Regions from separate parts of the Halobacillus sp. ACCC02827 genome, predicted to be linked through region 2. Evidence: riboswitches for the same ligand, from Rfam matches in the RefSeq annotation. Region 2 holds a riboswitch; each other region holds the start of a gene.
The links. A riboswitch is a leader RNA that binds a small molecule or an ion and turns the genes downstream of it on or off. The one in region 2 is predicted to bind cobalamin.

Region 1: it holds a riboswitch for cobalamin, as region 2 does, so the genes downstream of both, QRD89_RS02505 (hypothetical protein) here and QRD89_RS10365 (DUF4430 domain-containing protein) in region 2, are expected to answer to the same signal.
Region 3: it holds a riboswitch for cobalamin, as region 2 does, so the genes downstream of both, QRD89_RS03540 (ABC transporter substrate-binding protein) here and QRD89_RS10365 (DUF4430 domain-containing protein) in region 2, are expected to answer to the same signal.

What each region holds. Positions count from the first base shown of each region.
Region 1 is NZ_CP128168.1:457,910-464,505, forward strand. Features, by position in the region: gene QRD89_RS02485 (YehS family protein) at 1-216, shown strand, start outside; gene prpB (methylisocitrate lyase) at 252-1,175, opposite strand; gene QRD89_RS02495 (bifunctional 2-methylcitrate dehydratase/aconitate hydratase) at 1,191-2,633, opposite strand; partial or broken gene mmgD (citrate synthase) at 2,698-3,814, opposite strand; gene QRD89_RS02505 (hypothetical protein) at 3,853-4,053, opposite strand; cobalamin riboswitch at 4,218-4,414, opposite strand; gene QRD89_RS02510 (SDR family oxidoreductase) at 4,580-5,230, shown strand; gene QRD89_RS02515 (alanyl-tRNA editing protein) at 5,370-6,551, shown strand.
Region 2 is NZ_CP128168.1:1,940,890-1,947,485, forward strand. Features, by position in the region: gene QRD89_RS10335 (YpbB family protein) at 1-867, opposite strand, end outside; gene QRD89_RS10340 (ferredoxin) at 998-1,246, shown strand; gene QRD89_RS10345 (helix-turn-helix transcriptional regulator) at 1,289-1,729, opposite strand; gene QRD89_RS10350 (hypothetical protein) at 1,811-2,899, opposite strand; gene sigX (RNA polymerase sigma factor SigX) at 2,892-3,428, opposite strand; gene QRD89_RS10360 (ECF transporter S component) at 3,529-4,053, opposite strand; gene QRD89_RS10365 (DUF4430 domain-containing protein) at 4,060-4,461, opposite strand; cobalamin riboswitch at 4,610-4,786, opposite strand; gene QRD89_RS10370 (ATP-binding protein) at 4,836-6,596, opposite strand, start outside.
Region 3 is NZ_CP128168.1:697,661-704,256, forward strand. Features, by position in the region: gene QRD89_RS03525 (cob(I)yrinic acid a,c-diamide adenosyltransferase) at 1-403, shown strand, start outside; gene QRD89_RS03530 (cobyrinic acid a,c-diamide synthase CobB) at 403-1,758, shown strand; gene QRD89_RS03535 (cobyric acid synthase) at 1,755-3,230, shown strand; cobalamin riboswitch at 3,314-3,487, shown strand; gene QRD89_RS03540 (ABC transporter substrate-binding protein) at 3,632-4,615, shown strand; gene QRD89_RS03545 (FecCD family ABC transporter permease) at 4,578-5,648, shown strand; gene QRD89_RS03550 (adenosylcobinamide amidohydrolase) at 5,645-6,596, shown strand, end outside.

The DNA.
Region 1 (6,596 bases), 1.5 Mb from region 2:
TCCAGCGTCAATAACGTCATGCTGAAGAAAGTGAAAATAGCATTGAAACTCACCAACGAAGATGTGATCGACATCATCGGACTTGCCGGTGTGACGATAACAAAAGGCGAATTGAGTGCGCTGCTTAGAAAAGAAGGGCATAAAAACTACAAACCATGCGGCGATAAGTATGCGAGGAATTTCCTGAAAGGCCTTGCGATCAAGCATCGCGGCTGATGAAAAGCCCCGGGAGAGGCATCCCGGGGCTTTTTTTATGATTTTGATTCCCTTCCGATTTCAGGGAGGATGGTTTTGGCTACTTTCTTGTCCAGTGCTTCATAATCATAATAGTTGATCGTTTCGTATAACTCTTCACGGGACTGCATGTCGGACAATTTGTGCTTTTGTGTGTCTTGGGTCAGGATTTCCGTGAAAATCCGTTCGTAGGCTTTAGCAGCGACGCGAAGGGAGGTGACAGGATAAATCACCATGTTCATTCCGAATGCCTCGAAGTCTTCCCCGGTGAAATACGGGGTTTTCCCGAATTCCGTCATGTTGGCCAGAAGAGGGGCGTGAATGGCATCGGACGCCTTTTTGAAATCTTCCTCGCACGTCAAAGCCTCTGGAAAAACAGCATCTGCGCCCGCTTTTACATAATTATTCGCACGTTCGACCGCCGCATCCATTCCTTCCACCGACTTAGCATCTGTTCTGGCGACGACCAGGAGGGTAGGAGCCGTTTCTTTAATCGTGCGGATTTTCTGCATCATCTCTTCTGTATCGACAAGTGTTTTTCCGTTTAAGTGGCCGCACTTCTTCGGGAGCTGCTGATCCTCGATTTGAACGGCAGCAACTCCTGCCTCTACCATTTCCATCGCTGCGCGGGCGACGGTGATGGTCCCGCCGTACCCGGTGTCGATATCGACAAGTAAGGGAAGGTCGGAGGCACGGATCAACTCTTGTGCCTTTGCTGCCATTTCGTTGGAGTAAATCATGCCGAGGTCGGGCAGTGCACGGCTGGCAGTATAGGCGGCACCTGATAAGTAAAGGGCCTTGAACCCGACGTCTTTGGCTATTTTGGCAGACATGCCGTCATGGGCACCGGGAATCCTGAGCAGGTCCTGTTCTTCCATCAATCGCTTGAACGCTGCTGCTCGTTCCGGCTGGGTCGATGTAGGTTCCACTATCCATGTCATGATACGTTCTCCTCCTTATATACGGAATAATTCCATGAATTGAGGCACGGATGTATCGATTAATTGGTCGTAATCCTCACATCGATTCATAATCCGGTTCACCTGACGGAATGGGAAGCGTGTCTTCAAATTGTCCTGGAACTTGTTCCAAAGAAGCGGGATTCCCTCATCCCGGCGTCTGCGGTGGCCAAGGGGGTATTCAATTGCCACTTGTTCAGTGCAGGAACCGTCTGTAAAGAATACCTGAACAGCATTGGCGATCGAACGTTTATCCGGATCGAGGTAATCGCGGCTGTATTCCTCGCACTCCACCGTTGTCATCAACCCTCTTAGTCGGTCGATATCCGGATTCCGGGCCGTGTCATCTTCATAGTGGTCGGCGTTCAGGGTGCCGTAAATCAATCCGACAGCTGTGATGTACTGCAGGCAGTGATCGCGATCCGCAGGGTTGTGCAGCGGTCCTTTCTTATCAATGATCCGAATCGCCGATTCATGGGTTGTGATGGTAATCCTGGCAATGTCGGAGAGTCTGTCTTTTACTTCCGTGTGGAGCTGGACGGCGGCTTCCGCAGCCGTCTGGGCATGAAACTCGGCTGGGTATGCGATTTTAAACAGGATATTCTCCATGACATAGGAACCGAGCGGGCGGGCCAGTGTCAGCTTTTTCCCGCTGAACAGGACATCCTGAAAGCCCCACCCTGGCGCAGATAGTGCTGTGGGATATCCCATTTCTCCTTTTCTCGTCATTAAAGCCAGACGGACACCCCTGCTTGTCGCATCACCGGCAGCCCAGGATTTCCGTGATCCGGTGTTTGGCGCGTGGCGGTATGTGCGGAGACTGGAATTATCGACCCATGCCTGCGAGACGGCATCGGTGACTTCTTCCTTCGTCCCGCCGAGCATCGCTGTAACAACGGCGGCTGTTGCGACTTTTACGTAAAGGACGTGGTCCAAACCTTCTCTGTTCAGGCTGTTCTCAAGTGCAAGGACACCTTGAATTTCGTGGGCCTTCACCATGTTCACGAGCACGTCCTTCATGTGGAGCGGAGCTTCCCCTGCGGCCAGTCGCCTCCGGCTGATATAGTCGGCGATGGCCAGGATTCCTCCCAGGTTGTCGGAGGGATGCCCCCACTCGGCAGCGAGCCACGTGTCATTGTAGTCGAGCCAACGAATCATACAGCTGATATTGAAGGCGGCATGAACAGGATCCAATTCATAGGAAGTCCCCGGGACACGCGAGCCGTCAGGAACGATAGTACCAGGAACGATGGGACCGAGGTGTTTCGTGCATTCCGGGTATCGAAGGGCGAGAAACCCGCAGCCAAGCGAATCCATCAGGACGTACTGGGCTGTCTGCAACGCTTCCTCGCTGGTAACTTCTTCGTGAACCGCATAAGCAGCGATTTCCTCCAATAATGGATCGGTTTCCTTGAGGGTATTCATTTTCACTTCTTCCATTTCATCTCCACCTTTACAAAGAATATGTACCATACAGCCGGGCAGGCAGCCCGGCTTTCTTCCTTTATGGATGCAGATCCCGCGGGCCGGAATAAAGGACACGGGGACGGAACAACTTGTTGTTGGCGTATTGTTCTGTGACATGGGCACAGAGGCCGAGGGTTCTTGCAGCAAAGAAGATCGGCGTGTACAAAGCGATTGGAACAGAAAGAAGGTAATAGACAGGAGCAGCGTAGTAATCCAGATTCGGATATAGATTTTTTTCTTCTTTCATGACGGCTTCTCCTGCTTCACACATGTCAAACAGGTCTTCACGTTTTTTTTCTTTTGCGAGTTCCCGAAGAGCTTCTTTCATGAGGGAAGCCCGTGGGTCCATGCGATTCCTATACACTCGATGCCCGAATCCCATCACCTTTTCTTTCTTCTGGAGCTTTTCATAGAGCAGGTGACGGAATCCGTCGGTCGTTTTTCCTTCAAGCAGCATATGCATGACCGCTTCATTCGCACCGCCGTGAAGATTCCCTTTTAAGGAGGCGACGGCACCGGTCAAGGCACCATACAAGTCGGCATTCGTCGATGCGATGACCCGGGCGGTGAAGGTCGAGTTCGGCATTTCGTGCTCGCTGTAGAGCAACAGGGAACGGTCGAAGAACTTCACCTCCTGCTCCGATGGGTATCGTACCGGTGATCATGTATAAGAAATTCGCGCTGTAAGAGAGTTCCTCCGTGGGCTCGATGACCGGTTTCTGCTGCAGGATGTGGTAACTGTTAGCGACGATGTTCGGAATTTTAGCCAGTAAACGCAGCGCCGTCGTACGCATGACCTCCGGTGAGCGGTCTTCCAGCCTTTCATCGTGACCGGCAAGGGCGGAAACACCTGTGCGCAGCGCATCCATCGGGTGTGTAGAGGACGGAAGCTTTTCGAAAAGCGTAAAAAAACCTTGCGGCAGGGAATATTCCTTTATTAAATTAGCTTCGATATTTGATCGTTCTGCACCTGCAGGGAGACTGCCGTGAAGCAGAAGATGAATCAAGTCTGTATAGGTCTTACAGCCGGCAAGCTCAATCAGTTCATAGCCGCGGATGACAATTTCCTCTTTCTCTGTATCCAGGTAGGAAAGCTGCGTCTCTGCAGCAATCACACCATCAAGACCAGGTCGATAGATCATTTGATCAGGCATAGACATCCTCCTTATAGTAACCGCTTACAAAAATAAGATCAGGACAGCGAATGCTTACCGAAAAGTTCTTCGCGGACAAGGACGTATGCTTTTTCTAAACGAATTCGTTCCTCCGAGTCACGGCATTCCTTCTGCCATTGTTCGAACGTCTCCTCCAGTGTACTTGGAAGAGCGGCGTAGAACTGATTCATAATAGATGCTTTAAAAAGGTCGATATAGCTGTCTATCGGATCAATCATAGAGACACCTCTATTTCATTCGGAAATAAAGCCAATAAAAAAACAACTTCCCCAAGAAGTTGTCAAGCTGCGTTCTTCCTAGGAAAAGCAAATAAGATCCGCAGCCATGCGTATCCATCCTTCTCCTGAAACGGCACTTCACACCCCCTATCCTCGTAGGTACATGATGTTCGCTGAAACGGGCAGGTCTCCTGGCTTATGATCATCGCTCCCTGAACCCTTCCCATTCCCGCTCGATGACGGGGACAGTGGTCCTTCAGTTCGCTCCCAATTACAGTTGCGGGACAGCACCGGCTTTTCACCGGTTTCCCTTTTAAGCAGGCAGCATTTGTGCGCCTGCACCCGAATCAAAACGTATTCAGTTGTCACAGTTCAATATATCAAACAATCCATAAATAAACAATATTTTCCTTTCTTCCCCATGGTAGGAACAGCTGGGATGTTTGCTTTTTATAAAAAAAGGTTACATATCTTACAGGTGAACAAACTATACCATGTATGTTTTCCATAGAAAGGATGAGTGAGAGTGAAAGTTCTTGTAGTAGGTGCAAATGGTCAAGTCGGTAAACATCTGGTTGAGAAAATCCAGGACAGCGAAAAAGTAGAAGCTGTCGCTATGATCCGCAAAGAGGAGCAGGCGTCCTACTTCAAAGATTTAGGAGCCGAAACGGTCCTTATTGACTTGGAAGACGACACGGAAACCATTGCAAAAGCGTTTAAAGGAGTGGACGCTGTCGTATTTACAGCGGGATCCGGTCCGAATACCGGCCCTGATAAAACAGTAATGATCGACCTTGACGGTGCGGTGAAGACGATCGAAGCATCGAAGCAGGCAGGTGTGAAGCGCTACGTCATGATCAGTTCTTTCGATACGACGCGGGAAGCGATTCAGGAAGCACCGGCTTCTTTCGCTCCTTATGTCATTGCGAAGCACTATGCAGATGACTGGCTGCGACGAACGGATCTGGATTACACGATCATCCACCCGGGAATGCTGACGAACGATGCGGGTACGGGTGAAGTGGAAGCGGCAGAGAAAGTCGAACGCGGGGAAATTTCCCGTGAAGACGTGGCGAGCGTCATTCTTGCGACATTGGAAAATGAGGCGACAATCGGTAAGGAATTCCAAGTGGTCGGGGGAAATACGACCGTCCGCGATGCTGTAGGATCTTTATAATTATTAGGAAGACTCTCGAAGGCTCTGCTGGAAACAGCGGAGTCTTCTTTATTGTTTCGTCGATTTCCCGGGAAATATGTGGCGGCACCATGTGAAAAAATGCTACGATTCCCGTAGGATATACATAGGAGGAAAGTATATGACACGGAAATTATATTATGAAGATGCTTATTTGACAGCATTTGATACAACCATTGCTCGTACCGGGCAGGATGATAACGGATTTTTCGTCATACTTGAAGAAACAGCCTTTTATCCAACCGGCGGCGGCCAGCCGAGTGATCGAGGAGCTTTGAACGGAGCACCGGTTTCGGGTGTGGAAGAAGTGGACGGCGATATCCGTCATTATTTGGAGGAGCCGATGGTCGTCGGAGGTACCGTCCATGGGGAAATTGACTGGGCCAGACGCTTTGACCATATGCAGCAGCATTGCGGTCAGCATATCCTTTCTGCAGTCTTGGAAGATCGTTTTCAGTGGCAGACGACCAGCTTCCATCTGGGTGAGGAAACGGTCACGATCGATTTGGATACTTCTGAGCTTCTGGAAGAAACGCTTACAGAAGCGGAAGCAGAGGTCAACCGCTTGATCCTGAAAAATATTAAGGTGGAAACAGCATGGATGACGGCGGAAGAGGCGGGGAAGTATCCTTTGCGTAAGAAACTCGCCGTCACGGAAAATGTCCGTCTCGTCATGATTCCGGGCGTTGATTATAATGGATGCGGCGGAACACATCCGCAGGCGACCGGGGAAGTAAGGGCTGTCAAGCTTCTGGGCTGGACTAAGAATAAGGGTCAGGTGCGCCTGGAATTTGTCTGTGGAGAACGTCTGCTTGGACAGTTCGGGAAGAAACATCGACTGTTGACGGAGTTGAAGCAGCTCGTTGCCCGTCCCGAGGAGGCGCTGCCGGAGGAAATCGTTGAGCTGAATGAAAAAAGCAAAGAGAAGGATAAGTACATCTTGGATTTGGAGAGTAAGCTGATCGGCTATGAAGCGAAGGAGCTTGTGGAACAAGGAGAGCAGAAACAGTTTCTCTCTGCAGTATATCAGGACCGTTCCATTAAGCAGCTCCAGACTTTAGGGCAGGCTGTGTTGAACGAAACGACGGATGCCTGTGTCCTGCTCGTCAGTGAACAGGAAGATGCCCTCCAGTTTGTACTTGCCTGTGGCAGCGGACTGGACAGAAATATGAATGACGTGGCGAAACAAGTGTTGCCGCATATCGAGGGAAAAGGCGGAGGAAAACCGCATTTTGTCCAGGGTGGCGGCAAGAAACGAATCAAAGCGGATGCATTTGTGGAGCTGGTAAAGAATATAGTTTAAAAAGAGTCCCCCTGAACTCCAGGAAGCGCCTGTCGCTTTCTGGAG
Region 2 (6,596 bases):
AGAATCCACCAATGCCGCTTCCACGACATGATCCTGGATGGTGCTCTTCTTCAAACGCCGCAAAGAGACGATGTCGTCCAAACTGTATCCCTGCTCTAAATAATGGTACGTCCGTTTTGCTGATTCTGTCACCAAACTTGTGCCGCCGAGCCCTGTTTTACAGGAGGAAAGGATGGGAAAGCTTTCTTCGGTCACCTGATAGAGACGATAGTACATATGCTCAAGACAAATCCTTACGTCCATTTCCGTAATCTTGAACTCCCTGGCAAGCTGTTCCACTGTCAGTCCAATCACTCCACCGCCTGTCATGCGGTATGTGAATATACCAGCTTCCAGACTATGGCAGGTATTCAGTATCACCTGCAGTTCATCGAAGAGGTCATGAGTTGTCCTGTTGAGCTTCCCCTTTTGACCTGCATACATACGCTTCACCCACTGTTGTACCTCAGGATCGTCCACAATCGGCACAAAGGATGAAATAGAAGCGTTTATATTCGTCCACGTCTGTATCAATAAATTCAGTCGCTGACGGAATACATGGATAATGGTGTGTTTTGCCATCCCATCAAATGCAGTAAGAAGAGGGCCGGCATACTCTTCCAACGCTTTCTTCCCAGGCACTGTCAAAACGGGATAAGCATCGTTTTCCATCCGGATACAGCCGCCACGCTCCAGATTCCCTATTTCATTATCCAGCGACTCTCTTTCTAAATCTGTATATACGGCAAAATAATTGTCCAGACGATACCCTTTCGCATCCTGCATCGTTTGGGAAGATCGCTTCCCGGTCAGCAGGTGAAAGATCCCGGAAACCGTCCGCTCGCCTCTAAGTTTCTCTATACATGTCAACAGTAAGTATTGAAACACGATTTCCCCTCCTTCCTGTATCCGGTCAGGTGCTTCCTATTGAAAAGTATATAAGCTGGATTTACAATGAATGGTGTACTTATGTAAATCTGTCTATTTAATAATCGTTTGGACAAAGGAGGATTTCACGGTGGCTAAGTTCACTATTGTGGACCAGGATACGTGCATCGCATGCGGGGCATGCGGCGCAGCTGCACCTGACATATATGATTATGATGATGAGGGAATTGCTTATGCAGTACTCGATGATAACAAAGGATCGTTCGAGGTCCCGGAACTGTATGAAGAAGATATGGAAGACGCTTTCGAAGGGTGTCCGACAGATTCAATAAAAATTGCCGACACACCCTTTGACGGAGACCCTTTGAAACACGAATAGTTTGCAGCCCCTCCCGATATCGGCAGGGGCTTTTTTTTACAGTTAAGTCCAACGGTCGAGAGTCATTTCTGCTTCTGTACGATCCACACTGGTGAAACGTCTTCCTGTATTATAGTCACTAATCCGGTAATGGCCGCTTACAGCGTGCTGCTCCATGACAACACTGCCTTTCTCCTCCAAAGGCTTCCAGTACCATTCCTCTTGGCGAGAAGCTTCCCACTCGTACCGTTGATGCGCAATAGTCAATGCCGTTTCCAGCGGGGAATCACCGCAGGCTGCTTTTAAAACACTACTTCCCGGAAACAGTGCGATGACGGCCACTACGGTCGTCCATCCCGCTAAAATACGCCCTTTTTCAATCTGCACGAGCGTTTTTTTCGAGACACCGATGATCACCGCCATTCGATCTTGTGTGTAGCCCTGTTCCACACGTATCAGTTTTATCTTATCGGAGATGATTGCTATCAACTGTTCTTTGTCCATTCCCATCTTCCCCTTTTTGATACTTCCATTTTAACATGATTCATCGCTGTCCACTATCTGCAGGGCTTTGACTATTGACCATCAATTCGGAGCGAGAAGATTAATAACCTCAGGAGTAGGTATAGGGTGACGAAAATCGTAGGCACCTTTCTCTCGTTCCAGGCCGCTGAACTTCACTTCCCGATAACCGGCCGAAAATGCCGTTGCAAGCAAAGCATCCACCATTTCCCTTCTTTCCCTTTCATCCTTGAAGGCATGGTGATCTACATCAAGATACAAACGCTCTTTATCTTCCTTAATGACGGACAAACGAACATGATCTGGAATTGGAGACTCAAGCTGCGGAAAAGGAGCATTCTTTCCCATCTCTGTAAGGAGATCCGAAAAGTCTGCATCATCATCTGCTTGTACGGGAGTGAGCAGCGATTTTGTGGAAGCATCATAGTGATAAATAAGAAAATAATACGTTTCTTCTGAAACTACAGGCAGTTTATCGGTTATACCATAATTACCGATGGCAACCTGTTTCCCGTCAGAAGTCTTCACGTCAACGGAATCTGAGGCATATCCGGATAATTCCCACCTCACACTTTCCACGACAGACCTAGCCCATGAACTCCCGCTGACTTGATAGTTCTCAGGAAATACCGCTCTCGCTTTCCCATTCTCTTCATCTATCTCGTAATCCACTTCAGGAACGGTACGCGGAGAAAGTCCGAAAGTGTCTGGGTCCACTCTCGTTTCTTCGGAAGCGAGTGTGATTGGAATGACGAACTCTCCATTCCTGTCCGGGAAGGCCTGCACCCTCATCCCGGATTTGCGGGTATCTGCAACCAGTGACAGAGTATGTGTCGGCATATCCAATCCAGATCCTTCCAAAACGGGTGGTAATGGGACAAACTCCCCTTCCCTCGTGTCTGTTTGCTGTGCCCCTTGTTCAGGAAGGGGATGCAGGCTTTCCTGAACAAACGGAAGAGAGACTGCAAGGAGAGAGAGAACGGTAAGAATAGATAATAGAGGAACAATCCGGTGCCGCTTCTTCCTCACACCACGATTTATCCTTCTTTCAACAGCGCGGTACACCTCCCCCTGCTCCCTTTTGTCTTCCAAAGAAGGTAACTGATAAAGCCACTGCTTCACATCCTGGTCTGATATTTTTTTCTTACTCAATGTCTCCTCCTCCTTCCCTCGCTTTTTCTATATGGGTTCTCAAGGCTTTCATACCACGATGCTGCGTCGTTTTCACTTTGCTTTCACTGAAAGAAAGAGCCTCTGCTGTTTCCTGAATGGACATTCCCTGCATATAGCGGAGTATGAGCACACTCCTCTGATTAAAAGAACACTTATCCAAAGCTCTGTACATTTCCTTCACCTCTTCGTTCATTACAGCCACTTCCTCAGGCAGAGGGAGACCATCGCGTAAGCTCTCCTTATTCTTCGTCCAATCAAATGTTTCTATAATACGATCCCTTTTTCTCTTCTGCTTCCGAAAATAGTCGATGGCCACGTGACGGGCAATGGAAAGCAGCCACGTCTTTTCTGAGCTTTGCTTTCGAAAGGAATGATAGGATTTTATGACACGTATGTACACTTCCTGCACGAGATCTTCTGCAACAGCACGGTCCTTGACCATATAGATAAGAAATTGAAATAAATCCCGGTGATGTTGCTTATACAGTTCATCAAAGAACGATTTCAAAACAGTACCCCCTGAATCACCTATGTATATAGTCGTAACAAATAGGTAATCGTTACACTACCTATACTAATACGAAAAAAAAAGAAAAAGCTACCCTGTTCTAGGGCAGCTTTCCTGCTGGGTCCAATCTATGGTTTGTTAATGGGTAACGTCTGAACAACCGTCCTAATACAGGAGCCATAACAATCAGAAAAACAGTGTTTGAAACCGCATGATTGATGTCCATAGGAATCCCTGCCAGATAATAGGCCCAGAAGGGCTGCCCTGCGACATGCATCGTGAGAGACAGGACAAAGCCATAGAAGATACCACTCAAAAAACCATATACAGATAACAACCATACCGGAAGCTTAGGAAAAACCTTACCTAAGATACCTGCTCCGACACCGATTAAACCCCAGGCTGTTATCTGCCATACGGTCCACATACCCATGCCGAGGAGGAGGTTGGAAGTCAGTGTCGTTACGAAAGCAACCAGTACACCTCCAACTGGACCCAGCCAAAATCCGGCGATGATAATAATCGCCGTTACAGGCTGAACATTAGGAATATTGGCAAGAGCCATTCGGCCCGCAACAGCTAATGCTGACAGCATGGCAATCAACGTCAGTTTATATGTGTTCATAGTTGGTCATTCCCACGCATGATAATCGAAGGTAACCTGATCTCCATCTTTCAATTCATAATCTTCTGCGCCGACTTGACCTTCTTCTCCATTGACGGTGTACATCCATGCTTTCTTTTCATCGCCTCCAACACCTTCAATGGAGTTGATGAATCCTCCGGACTGTTCCACTTTGAAATTGTCCTCCATCACCTGCATCAGATTCGCACCTTCTTCGGCAGTAATCGATTCAGAAGCAATTTCTTCGGCACCATTATCTTGTGAAAGCTCCACCTCTACGGTAATTTCCTGTTCCTGCTGTTCGGTCGTTTCTGCACTCTTTTCTTCATCTTCCTGCGCGCCGCATCCTGCCAAAACACCGACGGCAAGGAAGGCCGCCATCATCAGGCGATACCATTTCTGTAACATTTTTTTCTCCCCTTCTGTCTTTTTGAGGGTTTTGAGTAGCCACAAATAAGAGCCTGCCCCTGTTGGGACAAGCTCTAAGACGAACCAATAGAAGCGGGACTGGCCGCCATTCACCGATCGGTTGCCTCAAATACTCAATCCTCGAAGTATTGAAACGCGAGATCAGGCAGGTCTACTGACTCGTGCGTCATCCTTCCAAGGCTCCTTCCCGTTATCCACAGTGGATCCACCTTTTCGTCGGCACTCACAGTTGCGAGGACAGTTCCGGTTTCCTTACCGGATTCCCATTTTAAGTCTTTCAGACACCTGAATTCTCATTTTATACAGTTCCTTTTTAAGCGTACACGAAACCGTCACAATTGGCAATAAGGGGATTACCCATGAATGAAAGGGATGTGGAAGGTAAAGGTCGTCCCTTCCCCAAGCCTGCTGTGGACGCTGATCTCTCCGTCGTGCCCCTCGACGATGTTCTTTGCAATGGCGAGACCGAGACCGGTTCCTTTCTTATAATCCTTCGTTTTTCGCTTCCTGGATTTGTCCGCCTTATAGAAGCGTTCAAATACAAATGGCAGGTCTTCTTCAGCAATGCCCATACCGCTGTCGTTTACCGAAGCGACCCAGTCATTCCCGTCTGGAACGACCGTCACATTTACTTCTCCGCCTTCTTCCGTGTGGCGGATGGCATTATCAATCAAGTTCGTGAACACTTGTTCAATTCGATCCGGATCAAAGGTAAGCCTGCCGAGTTCAGGAGCAAGATCAAGCGTAAGGTTCACCTGTTTATCACCTGCCAGACCACTGAACTTCCGGATAATCTTCTGCATATACGGTCCCATTTCGATCGTATCATGAGCGAGCTGAATATGCCCCGCTTCCATACGGGCCAAATCCAGCAGCTCGTTGACCAATCTGCCGATCCTGAGGGATTCATCATGAATGATCTGAGCCAGCTCGTTTTTGTCTTCTTTAGTTTCTGCAATATCATCCACAATTGCCTCGCTGTATCCCTGAAGCATAGAAATTGGAGTGCGTAGTTCGTGCGAAACATTCGCTATAAAATCTTTACGAAGCTTATTTAGTCTCCGTTCTTCCGTCATATCACGCAGAACCGCGACGGCTCCACGAACCTTTTCCCTGTCATAGAGAGGGGTCATAATGATCACCCATGAGCGACCTTGTACGGATACTTCCACCATGGATTCATGTTCCTCTGTTATAACACTTTGAAAGAGCTCTTTTAAAGGCTCCGGCAGACGAAGCTCCTCTTCCTTATCCCGGGACGGATCCCGTTCGAAATCAGCGGCTTTCAAATACTGCTGGGCTGGAGGGTTCGTTATGAGCACATCTCCTTGACGATTGATGGTTATGACACCGTCCGCCATGGAACGCAGGATCCCTGAGAGTTGTTCTTTCTCTTGATTCAAAGCATTAATATGAAATTTCAACTCTCTTCCCATCCGATTAAAAGCCATGGCAAGCTCGCCGATTTCATCATGCGTTCGGATCGGAATTTTCGTATGAAACTCTCCCTTAGCGAGTTCCATAGCTCCCTTTCTCATTTTAATAAGTGGAGCCGTTATTCTCGTAGACAGGAAAAAGGCAAAAATTGTAGTTAAAATAATCGCGATCCCTGCACCAAGAAATATGATTTTCGTCGTTTGCTCTGACGTCTCTTCGACCGTATCGAGCGATTGATAGACAAAGACCGCTCCAGAGCTATTCTCAAGAGGTGTTCCAACTACCATCACACCGGAGGCATGCTCCTGCATATCTGCAATCTTTTTGACGTCTTTACCGTTTTCCATAACGGCCCGAAGTTCAGGGTCCTTCCGAAACCACGCATCATCAAGCTGCGGCATCGCTTCGGATTCACTTTCAGCGAAAAGACTGTCGCCGGGTCCCCAGACAATGACTGCGCTGCTCGCTGGATCTTTAACTAAAATAGTCGATGAAAGCAGAAGGTCTTCATCAGATTCATAACGGTCGACAACTTGAGAGATCTTGTCGGCTGTCTGAAGCAGATCGCTTTCCGCTTCGAGTATGTGATAGTTTTGGAAGAACTCAAGCAGCAGAATGGTAAGGATAAAAAGGACGAAGCATACAAGCAGGAGGATGGTGAACCAGAGTTTCCCGAC
Region 3 (6,596 bases), 1.2 Mb from region 2:
ACGGAGCTATGGAGAAATGAAGGCGCTTGAGAAGCTGGGTGTGGAAATGGTGCAGCTCGGAGAGGGGTTCACCTGGCTGAAAACTCCGGACGTACATAGGGAAGCGTTGAAGTCCGGGTGGGCGGAAGCGAAAGAAACCGTCATGTCCGGTGAGTATGACGTGGTCGTCCTTGATGAAATAAACAATGCCCTGGCGATCGACACATTCCCGGTCGATGATGTACTGCCATTGGAGGAAGTGCAGGAGCTGATCCGCCATAAACCGGAGCACGTTCATCTTGTCCTGACAGGGAGAAGTGCCAAGGAGGAAATTAAGGAGCTGGCCGATCTTGTTTCCAATGTGCACGTCGAGAAGCATTACTACGATGAAGGAGTGCCGGCGGTGCGCGGCATTGAATATTGATGAGAAAACGCTTGGTGATAGCCGGCGCAGCCAGCGGTGCCGGTAAAACGACGATTACACTCGGGTTAATGGCGGCATGGAAGCAGCAGGGATGGAACGTACAGGGATTCAAGTGCGGACCGGATTATATCGATCCCAGTCTTCATAAAGCGGTAACGGGGCGGCCGGCGCGGAACCTGGATAGTTGGATGCTTCCGGATGACGTGTTGGCGGAAGTGTTTCAAAAAGGAAGTGACACGGCAGATATCTCGATTGTCGAAGGAGTCATGGGACTGTACGACGGTAAGTACGCGACATCCAATCAAGGGTCGACCGCGGAAATCAGTCAGAAAATTGATGCACCTATCATTCTTGTCGTTGACTGCAGTAAGATGGCAAGAAGCGCCGCAGCCATCGTGAAAGGATACCAGTTATTTGATGAGACGACGGACATTGCCGGTGTCATTGCAAGTAAAGTCGGAAGCGAAGGGCACTATCGGATTATCAAAGAAGCGGTAGAGCAGGCGTGTGGCATCCCGGTGTGCGGGTATCTGCCTCGAATGGAAGATTTAGAGATGCCGGAACGACACCTTGGTTTGATCCCAGCCATTGAAAGGGGAGAGCTGGATGACCTTTTTAACAAGATGGGAAGAGCCGTCATGGAAACCGTAGATATGGAGCGACTGCTGCAGATAAGTGAGAGTAAGCCTTGGATGGAGGTTCCCCCTTCGCCGTTATTTCAACAGCAGGCTTCTTCTTCTCTTAAGATAGCGATTGCGGAGGATAAGGCGTTCAACTTCTATTACCCGGAAAATCTCGAACTTTTGGAGGCGCGCGGTGTAGAAGTGCTTCGTTTTTCTCCGTTAGCTGGAGAGAAAATTCCTAAAGTGGCGGACGGCGTTTATCTGGGCGGCGGCTTTCCTGAACTTTATGCCGAACGACTCTCGGAACAGAAAGACATGAGAAAAGCGTTCCTGGCTCGCGTCGAAGAAGGGCTTCCTGTCCTAGCGGAATGTGGAGGATTCATGTTTTTAACAAAGGCCATCAACGGACATGCCATGGTTGGGGCTATTTCCGGGGACATGCATATGCAGGGAAAGCTGGCTGCTGTCGGATACAGGGAAATCCATGGAGGACCCGGGAATTTTCTTCTTCCTGAAGGGGAAACCGCAAGAGGTCACGAGTTCCACTATTCTGTATATCGCCCGGATGAGGAGCATACGCCGGCCTACTTCGTTAAAGGAACATTCGGAGAAGGGACAGAAGGAGTCATTCATAAGAATATTGTCGCAGGGTACACGCATATACACTTTGCATCGAACCCATCCGTTGTGGATGCTTTCCTGAATAAATGCAGGGAGGTTCGCAATTCATGAAGGCCGTACCAATTATGATCCAGGGCACACACTCAGATGCGGGGAAAAGTATGATGGTTACGGCTTTGTGCAGGATTTTTGCACGAAAAGGATATGCTGTCGCCCCGTTCAAGTCGCAGAATATGGCGCTCAACTCCTATATCACTATAGATGGCAGAGAAATCGGACGCGCGCAGGGGGTGCAGGCGGAAGCAGCCGGTGTCGAGGCAGAGACGATGATGAACCCTGTATTGATCAAGCCGACGAAGGATGATGAATCCCAAATTGTCGTCCATGGGAAGCCGCTCCGGAATATGAAAGCATCCGAGTACCGGAAGGAATATTACGAGACTGCCAAACAGGTAATACGAGAAGCTTATCAATCTTTAGCCGGTCGTTTTGAAAGAATCGTAATCGAAGGTGCCGGAAGCCCGGCAGAAGTGAATTTAAACGACCGTGAACTTGTCAATATGAGTATCGCAAGAATGGCGGATGCTCCGGTCATCCTTGTAGGGGATATCGACAGAGGAGGCGTATTTGCAAGCCTTGTCGGAACCCTGCAGCTGCTTGATCCGGTTGATAGAAAGAGAGTGTGCGGTGTAATCATCAATAAATTCCGCGGAGATGTGTCTCTGCTTCAGCCCGGTTTGGATTGGTTTGAAGCGTATGCAGGTATCCCGGTTCTGGGTGTCGTTCCGTTCCTGGAAGATGCTGCGATGGATGCGGAAGATTCCTTAAGTCTCCATCAATACAGCCGTTTCCCCGACGATGCCAAGGATTTGGATATCGCTGTCATTCATCTTCCGCGCATTTCTAATTTTACAGACATCGATCCGTTTCGGTTTGAAACGGACTGCCACGTACGGCTTGTTCAGAAGCCGGAAGAATTGGGAAAACCCGATTTGATCATTCTTCCCGGAACGAAAAATACGCTGGAAGACTGTCAGTTCATGAAGGAGCTGGGGTTGGACCACGCTGTCAGAAGGCTTCACCTTCAAGGAACCATCATCTTCGGGATTTGCGGCGGCTATCAAATGATGGGGGAGAAGATCCATGATCCTCAAAAAGTAGAATCTGAAGCCATCGAAGTGGAAGGGATCGGGATTTTTCCACTAAAGACGACAATGCTTACAGAGAAACGGACGGTTCGCTCAAGCATGAAGGTTCATTTCTCGGGAGAAGAGCTGGATATTCAAGGCTATGAAGTCCATATGGGCCGGACGGAGCGGACGGGGGATGTCGATTCCTTCCTTGATGGTTCCGTAAGCGACGGAGCATATGGGACGTATTTTCACGGTGTGTTCCATAACGACAAGTTCCGCCATCTGTTTCTCAACCAGCTCAGGAAACGAAAAGGATTGCAGGAGGCGGAAGCGCACGTGTTGTATGAACAACTCCGGTTGGAAGCTTATGATCGTTTAGCAGCGCACGTCACAGGTTTTTTAGACGTAGATAGACTGGAAGACATAATGGAGCAGTACCAGCGTAGATAGGAGCAGAAGCAGGGCCCCTATGAAGGCTATGACAAGATTTACTTTTTTCCGACGGGATTCTATAATAGAATCATCACAAAAATTCGAATATTCCGCGATCAGGTCCTACATGCTGTAGGTGAAAAGGGAAATCGGTGTAAATCCGATGCGGTCCCGCCACTGTAACGTTGAGGAAAGCTGCGTGCCACTGTTTGTACGGGAAGGGCAGCTTGACGATGAAACGGAGCCAGGAGACCTGCCTGACGTGTTCGAGAAGAGACTTTCGGGTTAAAGGTCTGCTTCGAACGAGCGTGATGTGTGCGTTTATTTATCAGCGTGTATCATTCCGCCTCCTTCGACGACCGCCTTTTTCTTAGAGAATGGCGTTTTTTTGTGAGCAAAAATAGGGAGGGGAAAGATACATGAAAAGAACACACTGGTTCATGCCGTTTGTTATCGGTATGCTTCTGATGTTTGCTGTCGGTTGCAGTGATGATTCCAATGAAACGGAGCAGGGCGCAGATGCTGGTGCGGAGGAAACGACTGATCAGCAGGGAAATTCTGCCGAATTCCCGGTCACGGTCACAGACGGAAGTGGAGAGGAAGTTACCATCGAAGAGGAGCCGGAGACGATCGTATCCTTAATACCGAGCAACACAGAAATTACATTTGCGCTCGGTCAGGGCGATAAGTTGATTGGTGTCGATACATACAGCAACTATCCGGAGGAAGCAAATGATATAGAAAAAATTGGAGCTCAGGAAATGGATGTGGAGAAGATTTTATCTTTAGATCCGGATCTTGCGCTGGTGACAGATTTCCACCAGGAGAATAATCGCGATATTCTAGATAAATTCGAAGAATCCGGTATCGACGTTGTTGTTGTCGACAGTGCGGAGTCTTTTGATGCTGTATATGACCATATCGAACTGCTTGGTGATGTGGAAGGGGCATCCGAAGAAGCGGATGAGCTTGTAGGCGACATGCAGTCCAGCTTGGAAAAGATCAAAGAGAAGGCAGAAGCTGTCGAGGAAAAGAAACGGGTTTGGGTGGAGGTCGCTCCTAGTCCTGACATTTATACAACCGGTACAGGAACCTTCATGAATGAGATGCTGGAGGCGATCCATGCCGAAAATACGGCTGCCGACCAGGAAGGTTGGGTGAAGATGACGGAAGAGGAAGCCGTCCAGAAGAATCCTGATGTCATCATCACCACTTACGGCTACTATGTCGATAATCCGGAGGAGCAGGTGCTTGACCGAGCGGGATGGGCGGAAGTTCCTGCCGTGAAGCAGGAACAGGTCTTCGATGTGAATAACGATACGGTGACGCGTCCGGGACCGCGTTTGATCGATGGAGTAGAGACGCTTGGAAAGCTCATTTATCCAGAAGTATTTACTGAATAAGATCGGGTGGATGTACATCTTGTTGGGAGGGTTCGTACTTGGTGCGACCCTTCTTGGCGTTTTAAACAGCAGTGTCGATTTCCCGATCCCGGTTGTTCTCGATCTTCTGCTTAATAAAACGCTCGGGATTTCTTTGCGGGATGAGACAGTCGAGAAATCCACCGAACTGATCATTTGGGAAATACGGTTTCCGCGGGTACTGCTGGCGCTTCTCGTAGGTGCTTCCCTTTCCATTGCAGGTGCTGCTTTCCAAGGATTGTTGAGGAACCCGCTGGCTGATCCGTACACAATCGGCGTTTCGTCCGGTTCCGCCCTCGGTGCTGTATGCGTGCTGTATTTCCAAATTACGATTTCGTTTCTAGGCGAATTCACGCTGCCGGTTGTAGCGATTATCTCCGGATTCATCACGATGCTTATCGTCTTCGGGGTGACTCACCTGGCCAATCGAACGCTTGCGATCGAGACGATCATTCTGGCTGGTATTATCGTTAGTTCTTTCATCAGTGCGGTCATTTCCTTAATCATTGCCTTGAGTTCAAGAGAAGATATGCGGCAGATTCTTTATTGGCTGATGGGGAATGTCGGGATGCGGGGATGGAGTCATGTCCAATTGCTTCTTCCGTTTTTCGTCGTTGGGGTCCTGCTTCTCCTGTTCAAAACGCGCGAATTAAATGCGATGGCGCTTGGTGAGGAGTCTGCCGAACACTTGGGAGTGCACGTGAATCGAGGGAAAGTGATGGTCATCGTCGGCGCATCGCTGTTGACAGGGGCTGCCGTCGCCGTATCCGGACAAATAGGATTCGTCGGACTGGTCATCCCTCATTTCATCCGAATGCTTGTTGGGCCCAACCACCGCCACGTCCTGCCGTTATCCACGCTTGCCGGCGGTGGTTACCTGATTCTCGCCGACTTATTTGCACGGACGATTGTGGCACCGGAAGAATTGCCGATTGGTGTCATCACCGCCCTGATCGGCGCACCGATCTTTGCTTTACTTATGATCAGAGAGCGATTCAGGAGGAACGAATCATGATAATGATGGAAGGTGTATCAGGAGGATATCAAAGCAAACGGGTTGTCCATGATATTGATTTGTCGATTCAAACCGGCCGGTTCTTTACATTGCTTGGTCCGAATGGAAGCGGAAAGACGACCCTGTTTAAATTAATTACAGGGATACTGCCGGCAGCGACGGGAACTATTCAACTGTTCGGCAGGTCTCTGCATACGTTTTCTCCCCGGGAAAAGGCAAGAATGATGGCTGTGCTCTCCCAGGAATCGTATGTGGAATTCGACTTTACGGTCAGAGAAATCGTTACGCTTGGAAGATATCCTCATCAACGAGGGTGGTTAAAGCACACGACGAAAGAAGATCTTCGTATCGTGGATGCAGTAATGGAAGAGACGGATGTCCGCCGCTATGAGAATCAACCGTTCCGTACCTTGAGCGGTGGAGAGAAACAGCGGGTTCTGCTCGCAAAGGCATTGGCGCAGCAGCCGAAGATCCTTTTCCTGGATGAGCCGACAAACCATTTAGATATCAAGCATACAGTCGTCATGCTGGAACATTTGAAGAAGCATCAACGGGATCATGATCTGACGATTGTGGCGATCCTCCACGACCTGAATACGGCCGCGTTGTTCGCAGATGATGTCGGGTTACTGCAGCAAGGGAAACTTGTCGCAACAGGGGATCTGTCCTTGCTGCAGCAGGAGGATTTATTGCAGGAAGTGTACGATGTTCCTGTCCATCATCATTATCACCCGGAAATACCGAAGTCACAAATCGTGGTAACACCCAATCAGGAGACGGGTACGATCCCGGATTATCAAATCATTCAAAATGCGGAATGGATCCATCTCGAATTTACCCGGCCGCTTCGGACGATGGCAAACAGCGTCATTGGCGGTGGTATCGGCTGGTCTACGGACTTTTGTAATTTTCATGTAGATTTATCCTACGACTGCCGGGAACCGGAAA